One region of the Streptosporangium sp. CA-135522 genome, then DNA from elsewhere that is predicted to be linked to it. Evidence: riboswitches for the same ligand, from Rfam matches in the RefSeq annotation. Region 1 holds a riboswitch; each other region holds the start of a gene.

Evidence for each region. A riboswitch is a leader RNA that binds a small molecule or an ion and turns the genes downstream of it on or off. The one in region 1 is predicted to bind cobalamin.
Region 2: linked by a shared signal. The riboswitch ahead of metE (5-methyltetrahydropteroyltriglutamate--homocysteine S-methyltransferase) and the one ahead of ACQPYK_RS30540 (CbtB domain-containing protein) in region 1 are both predicted to bind cobalamin.
Region 3: linked by a shared signal. The riboswitch ahead of cobN (cobaltochelatase subunit CobN) and the one ahead of ACQPYK_RS30540 (CbtB domain-containing protein) in region 1 are both predicted to bind cobalamin.

What each region holds. Positions count from the first base shown of each region.
Region 1 covers NZ_CP192026.1:6,388,478-6,393,826, reverse strand. Annotated here, with positions in the region: gene ACQPYK_RS30550 (acyltransferase family protein) at 1-947, shown strand, start outside; gene dop (depupylase/deamidase Dop) at 1,034-2,548, shown strand; adenosylcobalamin (AdoCbl) riboswitch at 2,718-2,809, shown strand; gene ACQPYK_RS30540 (CbtB domain-containing protein) at 2,852-3,046, shown strand; gene ACQPYK_RS30535 (CbtA family protein) at 3,054-3,833, shown strand; gene ACQPYK_RS30530 (histidine phosphatase family protein) at 3,833-4,393, shown strand; gene ACQPYK_RS30525 (putative cobaltochelatase) at 4,418-5,349, shown strand, end outside.
Region 2 covers NZ_CP192026.1:7,905,251-7,910,599, reverse strand. Annotated here, with positions in the region: gene metE (5-methyltetrahydropteroyltriglutamate--homocysteine S-methyltransferase) at 1-2,127, opposite strand, end outside; cobalamin riboswitch at 2,223-2,436, opposite strand; gene ACQPYK_RS37305 (hypothetical protein) at 3,034-4,134, shown strand; gene ACQPYK_RS37300 (hypothetical protein) at 4,274-4,831, opposite strand; gene ACQPYK_RS37295 (hypothetical protein) at 4,884-5,349, opposite strand, start outside.
Region 3 covers NZ_CP192026.1:5,759,474-5,764,822, reverse strand. Annotated here, with positions in the region: gene ACQPYK_RS27415 (precorrin-2 C(20)-methyltransferase) at 1-557, opposite strand, end outside; gene ACQPYK_RS27410 (precorrin-8X methylmutase) at 566-1,192, opposite strand; gene ACQPYK_RS27405 (precorrin-3B synthase) at 1,189-2,460, opposite strand; cobalamin riboswitch at 2,545-2,734, shown strand; gene cobN (cobaltochelatase subunit CobN) at 2,849-5,349, shown strand, end outside.

The sequences.
Region 1 (5,349 bases):
TGATCAGCGGATTCGTCATCCTGATGAGCGTCTGGGGTCGCGGGCTGGGCGCGTTCGCCCTGTCCCGGCTGGTGCGCCTGTTCCCCGCCTACTGGGTCAGCGTCGGCGTCACGGCGGCGGTCTACGGCCTGGGCGCCGCCACCGCCCTGGACCCCAAGCTCAGCCTCGGCGAGTACGGGGTCAACCTCACGATGCTCCAGCGGGCCTTCGGCGTCTACGACGCCAACGGCGTCTACTGGTCGCTGTGGGTGGAGCTCCGGTTCTACCTGTTGATCTCGGTCCTGGTGATCGTCGGGGTGACGCTCAACCGCTGCCTGATCTTCATGGGCGTCTGGCTGCTGGCGGCGGGGTTCTTCGCGGGCAGCGAGGACAAGTGGGTCGATCTCATAGTGATGCCCAAATACGCGGCGTACTTCGTCGGTGGCATGGCCTTCTTCCTGATGACCAGGCATGGGCCCAAGCTGGTTCTGTGGTGCCTGGCCGGGATCAGCGCGGGCCTGGCGGTCAACGCGGCGATCGACCGGGTCGCCGGGCGGATCGAGAAGGTCGGCTACACCGCGATGCCCGTGCCCGAGTGGGCCGTCGCCGCCGCGATCATCTGTTTCTACGTGCTCATGGCGATGGTGGCGCTGGGCTGGCTGGGCTGGCTGCGCTGGCGCGGCCTGGTCGTCCTGGGCGCCCTGACCTATCCGCTCTACCTGTTCCACACCACGGCCGCGGTCGTGGTCGTACCCGCCCTGCGGGACACGCTGCCGCCCTGGCTGACCGCCGTGGTCACCGTACTGAGCGCGACGGCCTTCTCCTATCTGGTGTACCGGGTGGCCGAACGGCCCCTCCAAGAGTTCGTCAAGGCCAGACGCCGGCGTGGGGCCGCACCGCCGTCTGCGCCGACCTCCCCGCCGCCGCAGGCTCCCTTCGCGACGGGCGAAAAGGCCTCGGTGCCATAACTGTCCGGCCACCGGGCATAGTGAAGGGTCTAGGGTCGGGCATATACACGGCGGACAAGGCGGTCCCGGATGAACAGAGGGTGCGCATGACGGTACGGCGGGTGATGGGCATCGAGACGGAGTACGGCATCTCCGTGCCCGGACAGCCGGGGGCCAACGCGATGGTGACCTCCTCCCAGGTCGTCAACGCCTACCTGGCCGCCTCGGCGGCCAGGGCGCGGCGCGCGCGGTGGGACTTCGAGGAGGAGAACCCGCTGCGCGACGCCCGGGGCTTCGACCTGTCCAGAGAGGTGGCCGACCAGAGCCAGCTCACGGACGAGGACCTGGGCCTGGCCAACGTGATCCTCACCAATGGCGCTCGGCTCTACGTCGACCACGCCCATCCCGAATACTCCACTCCCGAGTGCACCAACCCGCGAGCCGCGGTGATCTGGGACAAGGCGGGGGAGAGGGTGATGCACGACGCCGCGGTCCGCGCCTCGGCGATCCCCACCAACGCCCCGATCCAGCTCTACAAGAACAACACCGACAACAAGGGTGCCTCCTACGGCTGCCACGAGAACTACCTGATGCGGCGGGCCACGCCGTTCGCCGACATCGTCAGGCATCTGACGCCGTTCTTCGTCTCCCGGCAGGTCGTCACCGGCGCGGGCAAGGTCGGCATCGGGCAGGACTCGCGTGGTGAGGGCTTCCAGATCAGCCAGCGGGCCGACTTCTTCGAGGTCGAGGTGGGTCTGGAGACCACGCTCAAGCGGCCGATCATCAACACCCGGGACGAGCCTCACGCCGATCCGGAGAAATACCGCCGGCTGCACGTCATCATCGGCGACGCCAACATGTCGGAGATCTCGACCTACCTCAAGCTGGGCTCCACCGCGCTGGTCCTGGCCATGATCGAGGACGGTTACTTCACGCGGGATCTCGCCGTGGACAACCCCGTCCAGGCGCTGCGGGCGGTCTCCCACGACCCGACGCTCAAATACGAGATCTCGATGCGCGACGGCCGCAAGCTCACGGCCGTCCAGCTCCAGATGGAATACCTGGAGCTGGCGCGCAAGTACGTCGAGGAGCGCAGCGGCAACGGCGTCGACGAGCTCACCAAGGACGTCCTGGATCGCTGGGAGTCGGTGCTGACCCGCCTGGCGGAAGATCCGATGCAGCTGTCCAGGGAACTGGACTGGGTGGCCAAGCTGGAGCTGCTGGAGGGCTACCGCACCCGCGACGGCCTCGCCTGGTCGCACCCGCGCCTGCAGCTGGTGGACCTGCAATACTCCGACATCCGTCCCGACCGCGGCCTGTACAACCGGCTGGTGGCCCGGGGACGGATGCAGCGGCTGGTCACCGAGGAAGAAGTCCAGCGGGCCATCGAGGCCCCACCCAGCGACACACGGGCCTACTTCCGGGGTCGTTGCCTGAGCCAGTTCAGCGAGTCGGTCGCGGCCGCCTCCTGGGACTCGGTCATCTTCGACATCCCCGGCCGCGAGTCCCTGCAGCGGGTGCCCACCCTGGAGCCGCTGCGCGGCACCAAGGCTCACGTGGGAGAGCTGTTCGACCGCTGCCGCACGGCCGCCGACCTGGTGAACGCCCTCACCGGCGAATAGCGAACGCCCGCTCGCGGGGCGGCGGTCCGGACCGGACCGCCGCCCCGCGAGCCGTCTTCCCGGCCGGTAATCCACAGAGAAAAGTGGAGAAAGTGAATATTTCCGCTGTGTGTCAGGGGAAGTCTGGATTGACGGGCGATAGGTAACCGGGATACGTTCCGGGTGTTTTGTGGCGGTGCGAGGGAAATCCGGTGAGATTCCGGTGCGGTCGCGCCACTGTAACCGGCCTCAGGGCCGGGAGCCAGGTCACTCGGCCGCCACCGACCTACGAAAAGGGACGCGTCAATCCCGGAGGAGGTGGCCGTGAGCCAGATCTCGGCTCCGCACACCCAGCCCATCCCATGGGCGTCAATCACCCGCTGGCTGCTCGCCGTACCGGTGCTGCTGCTCATCGCCTACCTGGTCGCCTTCGACCAGGGAGCGATCTCGCAGACCGGGAACTACCTGCACGAACTCATGCATGACGGGCGTCATCTGCTCGGCGTCCCGTGTCACTGAGTCCCAATTGATCACCAAACTCATCGCCCGGGGCATGCTCGTCGGCCTGCTCGCCGGACTGCTGGCGGCCGTCTTCGCCTACACCACGGGCGAGCCGCGCATCGACCGGGCCATCGCGCTGGAGGAGGCGGCCGCGGCCGCCTCCCAGGCGGCCGGATCCCACGCCCACGAGACGGCCGAAGCCACCGGCCACTCCCACGAGACGACCCAGGCCACCGGCCACTCCCACGACGAAGGCGAGGCACTGGTCAGCAGGGACGGCCAGCGGTTCGGGCTGTTCCTGGCCCTGGGCCTGTACGGCGTGGCCGTCGGCGGCCTGTTCGCCCTGGCCTACGCGGCCGTGCGCGGCAGGGTCGGGCCCCGTTCGGAACCGGTGCTCGCGATCGCTCTCGCGTCCGCCGCGTTCACCGCCATCGTCCTCGTACCGTTCCTGAAATATCCCGCCAACCCACCCGCTGTCGGCGACCCCGAGACGATCAACCAGCGCACCGTGCTCTATCTGGTCGCGGTGGCCATCGGCCTGCTTTCCGTCGCCGCGGGCGCGGCCACTCACCGCTACGCAGCCCGGAGCGAGCCGTGGCTGCGCTGGCTGGCCACCGGCGCCACGGTGCTCCTGCCGGTGGCGGCGGCCTGGATCCTCCTGCCGGAGATCGACGAGGTGCCCCAGGGCTTCCCCGCCGACCTGCTGTGGGACTTCCGGATCGCCTCCCTCGGCACCCAGGCGGTCTTCTGGCTCGGTGTCGGCGCGCTGTTCGCCTTCGCCGCGCGCAGGCGCAGCCCGGTGTGATGACCCCCTCGGGGGTCACGCGGCTGCTGCTGGTCTGCCACGCCTCGACCTCGGCGACGGCACGGGCCGCGTTCCCGGGCGACGAACCGCTCGACGGACGCGGCCTGCGCCGGGCGGGCGGCATGGCCGGGCGGTTCGGACCCGGTCCGGCCGTCTGCGCCGCAGAACTGCGCTGCACCCAGACGGCCGCGGCGCTCGGCCTGAGCGCCGATCCGGACCCGGGGCTGGCCGACTGCGACTACGGCCGATGGCGCGGCAGGACGCTGGGCGAGATCGAGGCGGCCGAACCCGAAGCCCTCGCCGCCTGGCTCACCGACCCCGCCGCAGCGCCGCACGGAGGGGAGTCGATCACCGCTCTCCTCGGCCGGGTGGCCGGGTGGCTGTCCCGGCGCGCTCCCGGGCGGGTCGTCGCGATCACCCACCCCACGGTCATCCGCGCCGCGGTCGTCCACGCCCTCGGCGCCCCCGCCCCCGCCTTCTGGCGCGTCGACGTCGCGCCGCTGGCGCGCGTCGCGCTCACCGGCCGCGACGGCCGCTGGCGGCTGAGCTACCCCGAATGACGACATCCCAAGGAGACCTCCACGGTGCGTGACCCGCGTTATCCCTTCACCGCGATCGTGGGCTCGGAGGACCTGAAACTCGCCCTCATCCTCAACGCCGTCTCCCCTCGTGTCGGCGGAGTGCTGGTCCGCGGGGAGAAGGGCACCGCCAAGTCCACGATCGTGCGGGCGCTGGCCGATCTGCTGCCCGCCGTCGAGGTGGTCGGCGGCTGCCGCTTCTCCTGCGATCCCGCCGCACCTGACCCCGACTGCCCGGACGGGCCGCACGAGGCCCGTACGGGCACCGCCCGGCCCGCGCGCCTGGTGGAACTGCCGGTCGGCGCCTCCGAGGATCGCCTGGCCGGATCGCTCGACATCGAGCGCGCGCTGACCGAGGGCGTGAAGGCCTTCGAACCCGGCCTCCTGGCGGCCGCCCACCGGGGCGTCCTCTACGTGGACGAGGTCAACCTGCTCCACGACCACCTGGTCGACCTGCTGCTCGACGCCGCCGCCCTCGGCACCTGCTACGTCGAGCGCGAAGGGGTGTCGGTACGGCACGCCGCCCGCTTCCTGCTGGTGGGCACGATGAACCCGGAGGAGGGAGAGCTTCGGCCGCAACTCCTCGACCGGTTCGGACTGACCGTGGAGGTCCGGGCGTCGCGGGAGCCGTCTCGGCGAGCGGAGGTGGTACGGCGGCGCCTGGCCTTCGAGGCCGGGCCGGCCGACTTTGCCGCCCGCTGGTCCGCCCAGGAGAAGGAGCTGGCGGCGCGCATCGCCGAGGCGCGGGCCCGGGTGACGAGCGTGGTCCTGCCGGACGCCGCGCTGCGGCAGATCGCCACCGTCTGCGCGGCGTTCGAGGTGGACGGGCTGCGGGCCGACCTGGTCACCGCGAACGCGGCGATCGCCCACGCCGCCTGGCAGGGGCGCGGTGCCGTCACCGCCGACGACGTCCGCGAGGCGGCCCGCCTCGCCCTTCC
Region 2 (5,349 bases), 1.5 Mb from region 1:
TGGATTGACCCACAACCGCTCCGGTTCGACCGCCCTGAGCGCCAGCCTGAGCGCCCGTTCGACCTCCTCGGTCTCCAGCACGCGCGGGGAGTGGATGTCGTACACGCCGGGCCCGATCCCACGCGTGTATCCGGCGGCGTGCAAGTCGTCCAGCAGCTCCATCCGGGATCTGGCCGCCTCGACGCTCGTCACGTCCGCGTCCAGGTCACCGATGGCGCCGATGATCTCACCGAACTCCGAATAGCACATGTGAGTGTGGATCTGCGTGGAGTCGGACACGCCCGAGGTGGCGAACCGGAACGCGGCGACCGCCCAGGCCAGGTAGGCGTCGCGTTGAGCCGCGCGCAGCGGCAGCAGCTCCCGCAGCGCGGGCTCGTCCACCTGGATGATCCGGATACCCGCCGCCTCCAGGTCGCGGATCTCGTCCCGCAACGCCAGCGCCACCTGCCGGGCCGTTTCGGCCGGCGACTGGTCCTCCCGGACGAACGACCAGGCCAGCATGGTCACCGGCCCGGTCAGCATGCCCTTGACCGGCCTGACGGTACGCGACTGGGCGTAGACGGCCCAGCGCACCGTCATCGGCTCCGGCCGGGCCACATCTCCGAACAAGATCGGCGGCCGCACGCACCGGGTGCCGTAGGACTGGACCCAGCCGTGCTCGGTGGCCGCGTAGCCGTCGAGCTGCTCGGCGAAATACTGGACCATGTCGTTGCGCTCGGGCTCGCCGTGGACCAGCACGTCCAGCCCGATGTCCTCCTGTAGCGCGATCACCGAGTCGATCTCGGCCCGCATCGCCGCCTCGTATCCCGCCCGGTCGATCCGGCCGTCGCGAAGGTCGGAGCGGGCCTGCCGTACCGCGTCCGTCTGCGGGAACGAGCCGATCGTGGTAGTCGGCAGCGGCGGCAGCCCCAGCGCCGTCCGCTGCATCACCGCTCGCTCGACGTGCCCGGCCCGCGCAGTGCCCTGGCCCAGCGCCTCCAGCCGGGCCCGCGTGCGCGCGTCCACCGGAGCCTTCGCCGGTACGGCGGGCCCGACCGCGTCCGGTCCCCGCCGCATCGCGCGACCGATCGCCACGACCTCCGCCACCTTCTGCCGGGCGAACGCCAGCCCCTCGGGCATCGCCGTCTCCCGGTCCAGATCGAGGGGGACGTGCATGAGCGAGCAGGAGGTGGAGACCACCACCTCCCCGGCCAGCCCGAGCAGCGCCGCGCAGGTGGACAGCGCGCCGGACAGTTCGGTGCGCCAGACGTTGCGGCCGTTCACCACCCCCGCCACCACGGTCTTGCCGGCCAGCCCGGGAGACAAGGCCGCCGCCGTCAGGTTGCCGGGCCCGGCGACGAAGTCGAGCCCCACGGACTCGACGCGGGTGGCGGCCAGCACGGGCAGCGCGTCGCCGATCTCGCCGAAGTAGGTGGCGACCAGCAGTCGCGGGCGGTGGCTGAGCCCGCCCAGATGATCGTAGGCGCGGGCGAGCGCCTTCAGCTCCTGCGCCGACCGGTCGGCCGCCAGCGCCGGCTCGTCGAGCTGGACCTCGACGACGCCGGCGGTGGCCAGCCGTTCCAGCAGCTCGGCGTAGACGTCGAGCAGGTCGTCCAAGAGCCGTAGCGGCGCGAAGGCGGCGGCGTCGGACTTGGCCAGCAGCAGGTAGGTCAGCGGGCCGACCAGCACCGGCCTGGTCTCGAGCCCCAGCTGCCTGGCCTGGCCGTACTCCGCCAGGGGCTTATCCCATGCGAGCCGGAACCTCGTCCCCGGGCCCACCTCGGGAACCAGGTAGTGGTAGTTGGTGTCGAACCATTTGGTCATCTCCAGGGGGGCGATTCCCCGGGTGCCGCGCGCCATGGCGAAGTAGCGCTCCAGGCCGTCCAGTTCGGCGAAGCGGGCGGGGATGGCGCCGACCATGATGCTGGTGTCGAGCATCTGGTCGTAGAAGGAGAAGGTGTTGGAGGGGATGTCGGTCAGGCCGGCGTCGCGTAGTTCGGTCCAGGTGCGTTCGCGTAGCTTCTGGCCGATGTGTTCCAGGTCGGCGGCGTCGATGCGGCCGGCCCAGTAGGCTTCCACGGCTTTCTTCAGCTGTCGGTCGGGGCCGATTCTGGGGTAGCCGAGGACGGTGGTGCGTTGGTCTGTCATGGGTCCTTTTCCCTCGTGGAACCCGGCTTGGCGGGCATGGCGAGGGAAGGTTCCCCCGGCCTTCCCGCGAGGCCATGGACACAGACCGCGCGCCGATCGGCGCACGGGCGGTGGCAGGTATTCGGACTCGTGGGCGTCGTGCCGGTTTCCTACTGGCCGTCGCTTCCCAGGCGATCGCTCACCCAGTGCTCGTGTGACGGCGGTCGTTCCCACTCACCGCTGCGGGGCAGTCCCGGAATCACACCGGGTTCCCTGTTGCCTCACCGCTCCGCCGAAGGGAGCGGCGAACCAGCCGCACCGGCAGCATAACCCGACTCCAGGCGAAAGCTCCGGCCGGTGGCACCACATCGCGGAGTCGATGTCGGTTAGAGGGGAGGCGGGGCCTGATCAGCCAACGAAAAATGGTACATAACCGGAAAATTCGATATTTCTGATCTCGTGGCTCGATTGAGGGGTCAACGCCGCCTTCGAGCTTCGAGCGTCCCCCCAGCCCGCTACGTGCACCGTTGATCCCATCCAACGGGCACAGGCGGAGTTGACGCCAACGGAGGAACCCGAACGATGAGGCAGCCGGGGAGAGGGGGAATCACGTCCGGCGATTCCGTGTCAGGGTCCTGCCGGCTTTCTGCTTTCTCACCGGCTGCTCTCGTGGAGAGCCTCGTAGTTCTCTTCGGGAACGCGTATGATCGCTCACCCGTTATTCCCTCATGACTGGGCTGACTTGGGTTTTCCCTCAACGTCGAGCGGAGAGATGTGGAGAATTTGACGGCGGCTGCCGGGGCGAATGGTGTCCCTTCTCGTGATTCGGGCGGAGCTGGATCAGATGCTGATGCGGAGCGCCACGCTGTCCGGCCTGGGTCTGGGCCTGGTCGACGTGTCGGAGTCGTTCTCCTCATCGTCGGTGTGTTGGGTGCGGGCTTCCTCTATCTGAATCGTCACGACAGGCCTCGTGTGGAACCGGAATGGAAGCCGGGGGCATTCGATCCGCCAGTGCAGTATGCATTCATCTCGAAGGATTCGGATTGCCATAACCGGCCCAAGGCAGAAGAGGAGGGTGCCGCGCCGAAAGTCATCACCTGTAGCGACTGGCGGCTACGTGTGAACTACAAAAGAGGCGAAGGGAGGCAGGACATGAATATCGCCTACGGCGAAGGTTGCGGTGGGTTCAGGGCGGGGGTCGGCGTCGGCGATGACGACTGTTCGAGTGACATCCCCCTCTTCGATGCGGCAAGCCAAGCTCAAGTGGAAGGCTCTAGCTATGTAGGTGTGCCACTCCGTATCACCTCTGACGGCCATCACGTTGCGTACTTCAGCAAGCAGCGTATGCAGTTCGTCGGCTGGGATCTGCCCGCCGCACAACTCAAAGCCATTTCGCCACGACTGGACGCGAAGACGCTCGACGACGTCTACAACCTGGCGATATCGCCTGATGGCCGGTTCTTCGCAGTCGCATTCTCCGGTGCTCAACCCCGCCTCCTGCTCACCGAGTTCGCCACGGGACGGACTTCTACCTTCCCGGGTTTCTGCCATGTGATCGGCCTGAGTGAAGCCGCCACCGTCATCGCAGCCAAACAATCATGTCCGGAACTCGGAGAAGATGATTCCGGAAATAACGCCGTTACCATACTTAACCGCCGAGGCCTGGTCATCAGTGAAGGGAGGGGAGATGATTTTGCGGACGACCTTTCACCGGACGGGCGCCTGCTGGTAGCGGTGATTGCCGACTCCGGCGAGGACGGCAAGGAACATCTTGTCACCTACAACGCCAAGACCGGTAAGACGGTAAACAAGTTTGATCTACGGCTTCTGTCCGAGCCGAACGATGCGATCGGATACGGCTGGCTCGATGCCGATGAATACATCGTCAAGGCCGACCCTCCCGAGTCCGGCGGATCCTTCGGCTATTACAAGGTCAACGTCCGGACCGGGAAGTCTCAACGAATCAGGGATCTTGGACTAAACCCCGGCGCCGTGGTCTCCCTGGGTAAAGTGCATATTGGCAGATGAGGGCCCGATTCTCCACGAACTTCCATCACCAGACCTGGCATATCCTCTCCGATCCGCACGGCGCGCTCAAAAGACCGGCGCGCTCAGAAGAAAGGTCCCCGCCCCCCCGTGACCTGGCCCCGGGCGGGATCACACATGCCTAACTCGCCGCGGGTCCCCAGGTCGGGGAGAGGTACGGCAGGCGGGCGGAGCGGTAGAGCGTGACGATCAGGGCCGCGATGGCCACCAGCCAGGCGACGAGCGTGACAAGGCTCAGGTCGGCGTAGCCGTACTCGACCAGCATGCCGAGCACTCCCAGGCTGACCACGGCCCAGCGCAGCACGTCGAGGAGAGCGGCTCTGGAGGTTTCTCCACAGGGACGGATCCGTCTGATGACGGCGTCGACGGTCACCCAGACGACGATCAAGGCACCGGCTGCGTTGACGATGCCGACCACGTGCTTGATGGGGGAAACCACCGGGGCATAGCTCGAGTGCACGCCGGACGACGCGATCATGGCGACAATCGAGGTGAAGACCATGACGATGGCAAGGGACCTGGCTCGGGCGAAGGTGTCGTCGGCGGATCGCTGCAGCCGAGCCAGCCCGGACGCGCACAGTCCCCATCCGACGGGGTCGAGCAGCAGGTCGAAGCCATTGAGACGGAGGGCGCCGAAGGCGAAGACGAAACCGGTGGCGATCTTCGTGACGGGCGGCATGCGCCACAACCTTCCAGACTTGGAATTGTCCGCGGACGAGTGCCTGTCAGGGTCAAGTCGGGCTCACCGCGTCATTGCAGATCTTGCCGGCGAGACCTCGCTGCCAGGCGACCGGGAGACTTCCCGCGGGTCCTGTCAGCCGCCATGAGCCCCACGTCACCTCCGCTGACCCTGAGCCCATCAAGGTTCTATAGGTGAAGTGGATCGGCTGGGGCTCGTGTGGCACCGCCGCGCAGTCGGTGATGAGAACGCGCCTATTCAGGATTTCCGTGCCACCACTCTCCACGGTGACCACGGAACGTTCCTCTTTCGCCTCGTCGGCAGACAGCAGGTGGAGGCCCGGCATTTCCGCCGAGATATCGGTGAGGGTGAAGGGGATCGATCCCTCGTTTTCAATCTCGATACGCATGTTGGTGGACAGGACGCCGTTATCATCCACCTCGGCATGGAGGAGGAAACCATCGGCAGTCCAGCGGATGTGCGGGGTTATCGCTCCTAGCCACCAGAGGAATGTCGAA
Region 3 (5,349 bases), 630 kb from region 1:
AACGTCCGGCCGAGTTTGAGGACCGCCGCCGAGTCGGTGGCGGCCAGGCGCTCGGCCAGGACCTCGGCAGGAAGCGTTCCCGGCAGCACGGTGAGCATCTCGTCCCGTTCGACCAGCGGCCGTCCGAGGACCGCCGCGGCGCCGCTCACGGAGGTCACGCCGGGCACCACCTCGGTGACGTAGCGGTGGGACAGGCGCTTGTGCATGTGCATGTACGAGCCGTAGAAGAGCGGGTCGCCCTCGCACAGCACCACCACGTCCCGGCCCGCGTCCAGATGGGCGGCCAGCCGTACCGCGCAGTCGGCGTAGAAGTCGTCGATGGCGCCCTGATAGCCGCCCGGGTGGTCGGTGGTCTCCGTGGTGAGCGGGTAGATCAGGGCTTCCTCGATCTGGCCGTCCCGCAGGTACGGCGCGGCCACCGAACGGGCGATGCTCCGGCCGTGGCGGGCGCTGTGGAAGGCGATCACGCCCGCCTCGCCGAGGAGGCGGGCGGTCTTGACGGTCACCAGCTCCGGATCGCCGGGCCCGAGTCCCACTCCCCACAGACGTCCAGTCACGATGTCCCTCACTCTTCCTCGCTCGCGATCGCGTTGACCGCGGCGGCGGTCATCGCGCTGCCGCCCCGGCGGCCGTGCACGACCAGGTACTCCAGGCCTGCCGGATGCTCGGCGAGGGCTTGTTTGGACTCGGCGGCGCCGATGAAGCCGACCGGGATCCCGAGCACGGCGGCCGGTCGGCCGGCACCCTCCTCGATCATCTCCAGCAGCCGGAACAGCGCGGTCGGGGCGTTGCCGACGGCGACCACGGAGCCCTCCAGCCGCTCGCGCCACAGCTCCAGCGCGGCGGCGCTGCGGGTGGTGCCCAGCCGCTCGGCGAGCTCGGGCACGCCCGGCTCTCCCAGCGTGCAGATCACCTCGTTACCGGCCGGCAGGCGGCGGCGGGTCACCCCGGAGGCGACCATCATCGCGTCGCACAGCACCGGGGCGCCCGCGCGCAGGGCCGCGCGCGCCGACGCCACGACGCCGGGCGACCACCCGACATCGGTGACGAGATCGACCATCCCGCAGGCGTGGATCATGCGGACCGTCACCTGGGCGACGTCCGCGGGCATGCCGCTCAGATCGGCTTCCGCGCGTATGGTGGCGAAGGAACGGCGGTAGATCTCCGCGCCGTCACGGACGTAGTCGATCACGTTTCCCCTCTGACGGCCGCCAGCGCGGCCGTGGTCTGCTCGATGTCGGCACAGGTCAGGCTCCGGCCGTCCAGGTCCAGGCGGTATCCGGCGCCGGTGGCGACCACGTCCGCGACCCGTCCTCTGGGACGGCCGCAGCGTCTGTCGCAGCCCGCCCAGTGCACGGGGAGCGTACCGGTGCGCGGTGAATCCGCCACACGGGGGGCGATCGTCCCCGGTGTCCCGGCTGTCGGTTCGGCGCCGGGCGCGGTGGCGCGGGCCGCGTCGGCCTGCACGTCGGCCAGGGACTTGGCGCAGCCCGGACGCCCGGTGCAGGCCGTCACGCCGATCCACGGCGATTCGGGGTCGGTGACCAGGCCGGCGTCCGCCAGCCGGGCGACCGCCCGGGGAAGTCCGGCGCGGTCCAGGCCGGGCAGGACCACCCCTCGCCACGGCGTCAGCCGTACCTCCCCGCCGGCGGCCAGTTCGGCCAGGAGCTCCGCCTGGGCGGAGGTCAGCCGCCCCAGCGGTACCGCGACGCCCAGGGCCACCCCGCCGCCGGGTCGCCCGACGGCTCCCACCGGGCCCCCCGCGGCCGGCGGCGGCTCGGCCCGCATCCGCTCCGCGGGCGGGACGAGCCGTGGCGGGCCGGCGGAGCCGGTCTCCAGAGCGATGCGCACCCGGGTCGCGACCGGCTCCACACCGCCGGGCAACTCGCCGATCCGCCAGGCGTGCACGTCCCGGACGGCCAGCTCCGCCAGGAACGCCTCGGCGGCGGCGAGCAGGGCGGCGACCGCCGAGGCGAGCGGCACGCGCAGACCGCTGTCGGCGCCCGCGAGGATCAGCGCGGTCTCCTGCGCGCCGGTCGGCAGGATCGCGGCGTCGGGGTCGAGCCAGGCCACGTCGCCCCGGCCGTCGTCGAGCGCGAACAGGAAACGTCCGGGCAGTTCGGCGAGGGCGGGCCGGGCGCACAGCCGCCGGTCCAGGTCGGCGACCAGCGGGCCGACGTCCAGCGTCCCCGCCGCGTCGCAGCCGGTGAGCGGGGAGGCCAGGATGTTGCGGATGCGCTCATGGGTGAGCGACGGCAGCAGCCCGGCCGCCGCCATGCGCGCGGCGAATCCGCTCTCCTCGCCGAGTCCGCGCACCTGCACGTTCGCCCGGGAGGTCAGCTCGATGACACCGGTCCCGCAGGCGGTGGCGGCGTCGGCGAGTTCGCGCAGCTGGGAGGCCGTCAGCCGGCCGCCGGGGACTCTGATCCGCGCCAGGCCGCCGTCGGCGGCGGCGTGCACCTGAAGCGCCCCGGGACATGCGTCGAGTCGCGATCGTCCAGAAAAGTCGCCAATGACCACGCTGAGGATGTTAACGCCAGTTTCTTGCAATGAACGGGACTGCCGTAGTCTCATCGATGGCGACGGCAAAGGGAGGAAGCCGGTGTGAATCCGGCGCGGTCCCGCCACTGTAACCGGGGAGCGAACCCCACCCAGGCCACTGTCCGGCGACGGACGGGAAGGCCGGGGGGAGCACCGATCCGGGAGCCAGGAGACTCCAGCCGTCGTAGCCGACGACGACCCGGGGCGAGGACCCCGAGGGAGGAAGCCCCGTGCGTTTTCCGCCGTTCCCGTGCCACCCCATGGCGCCGCCGAGCCCCGCCGCCCCGCTTCCGGCGGAGCGTGGCGCATGATCCTCCTGCTCTCGACCTCCGACACCGACCTGCTCAGCGCCCGCGCCGGCGGCGCCGACTACCGGCTGGGCAACCCCGCCCGGCTCACCGCCGAGGACCTGCCCCCCCTTCTGGAGGGTGCCGACCTGGTCGTGGTCCGGCTGCTCGGTGGGCGCCGCGCCTGGGAGGAGGGCCTGGACGCCCTGCTCGCCGGCCCCCGTCCCGTCGTCGTGCTCGGCGGGGAGCAGGCGCCCGACGCCGAGCTGATGGAGCTGTCCACCGTGCCGGGCGGGGTCTGCGCCGAGGCGCACGCCTATCTCGCCCACGGCGGCCCGGCCAACCTCGCCGAGCTGTACCGGTTCCTGTCCGACACCCTGCTGCTGACCGGGCACGGCTTCGCCGCCCCCGCGCCCACCCCCGGCTGGGGTGTCCTGGAGCGCCGGGCGCGTCGCGAGGACGGGCCGGCCGTCGGGGTGCTCTACTACCGGGCCCACCACGTCGCAGGCAACACCGCCTTCGTCGAGACCCTCTGCTCGGCGGTCGAGGACGCGGGCGGCCGGGCGCTGCCCGTCTACTGCGCCTCGCTGCGCACCGCGGAACCCGGCCTGCTGGAGGTCCTCCGTACGGTGGACGCCCTGGTGGTGACCGTGCTCGCGGCCGGCGGCACCCGCCCGGCCACCGCCTCGGCCGGCGGGGACGACGAAGCCTGGGACGTCGGCGCGCTCGCCGAGCTGGACGTGCCGATCCTGCAGGGCCTGTGCCTGACGAGCAGCCGGGCGTCCTGGGAGGACAACGACGACGGCCTGTCTCCGCTCGACGCGGCCACCCAGGTCGCGATCCCCGAGTTCGACGGCCGGATCATCACGGTGCCGTTCTCCTTCAAGGAGATCGACCAGGACGGGCTGACCGTCTACGTGGCCGATCCGGAGCGGGCCTCGCGGGTGGCCGGCATCGCGGTACGGCACGCCGTGCTCCGGCACGTCCCACCCGGCGAGCGGCGAATCGTGCTGATGCTGTCGGCCTACCCCACCAAGCACTCGCGGATCGGCAACGCCGTGGGCCTGGACACCCCCGCGAGCCTGGTGCGGCTGCTGGCCGCGATGCGCGAGCGCGGCTACGACATCGGTGCCGAGGGCGAGCTGCCGGGCGTGGCCGAGCAGGACGGCGACGCGCTGATCCACGCGCTGATCGCGGCCGGCGGGCAGGACCAGGAGTGGCTCACCGAGGAGCGGCTTGCCGGCAACCCGGTGCGCATCGCGGCGAGCCGGTACGCCCGGTGGTACGGCACGCTGCCGGCGGACCTGCGGGCCGGGATGGAGGAGCACTGGGGCCCCGCGCCGGGCGAGCTGTTCGTGGACAGGACGCACGACCCGGACGGCGAGATCGTGCTGGCCGCGCTGCGCGCCGGGAACGTCGTGGTCATGGTGCAGCCGCCGCGCGGCTTCGGGGAGAACCCCATCGCGATCTACCACGACCCCGACCTGCCGCCCAGCCACCACTACCTGGCGGCCTACCGCTGGCTGGCCGACGGCTTCGGCGCGCACGCCGTGGTGCACGTGGGCAAGCACGGCAATCTGGAGTGGCTGCCCGGCAAGTCCGCCGGGCTGTCGGCCTCCTGCGGTCCCGACGCCGCGCTCGGCGACCTGCCGTTGATCTACCCGTTCCTGGTCAACGACCCCGGCGAGGGCACCCAGGCCAAGCGCCGCGCCCACGCGACCCTGGTCGACCACCTCGTCCCGCCGATGGCCCGCGCCGACACCTACGGCGACATGGCGCGGCTGGAGCAGCTGCTCGACGAGCACGCGTCCATCGCCGCGATGGATCCGGCGAAGCTCCCGGCGATCCGCGCCCAGATCTGGACCCTGATCCAGGCGGCCAGGCTCGATCACGATCTGGGCATCGACGACCGTCCCCACGACGCCGAGTTCGACGACTTCCTGCTGCACGTCGACGGCTGGCTGTGCGAGGTCAAGGACGTCCAGATCCGCGACGGCCTCCACGTGCTGGGCGCCGCCCCCGAGGGCGGGACCCGCGTCGACCTGGTGCTCGCCATGCTGCGCGCCCGCCAGATGTGGGCGGGCGGCGAGGCCTTCCCCGGGCTCCGCGAGGCCCTGGGCCTGGCCGAGGACGGCACGGCGGGCCGGATCGGCACGGACGAGGCCGAATCCCTCGCCCGCGCGCTGGTCGAGGCCATGGAGGAGCGGGCCTGGGATCCGGCCGCCGCCGCCGAGGCGACCTCCACCGTCCTGGCCGCCACCTCGGCGGACCTCGGGCTGGTGGAGCGGATCCTGCGCTTCGCGGCCACCGAGGTCGTGCCCCGGCTGGCGCGGACCACGGACGAGATCGAGGCGATCCTGCACGCCCTCGACGGCGGCTACGTGCCGGCGGGGCCGAGCGGGTCGCCGCTGCGCGGGCTGATCAACGTGCTTCCCACCGGCCGTAACTTCTACTCGGTCGACCCCAAGGCGGTGCCGAGCAGGCTGGCCTGGGAGACCGGGCAGGCGATGGCCGACTCCCT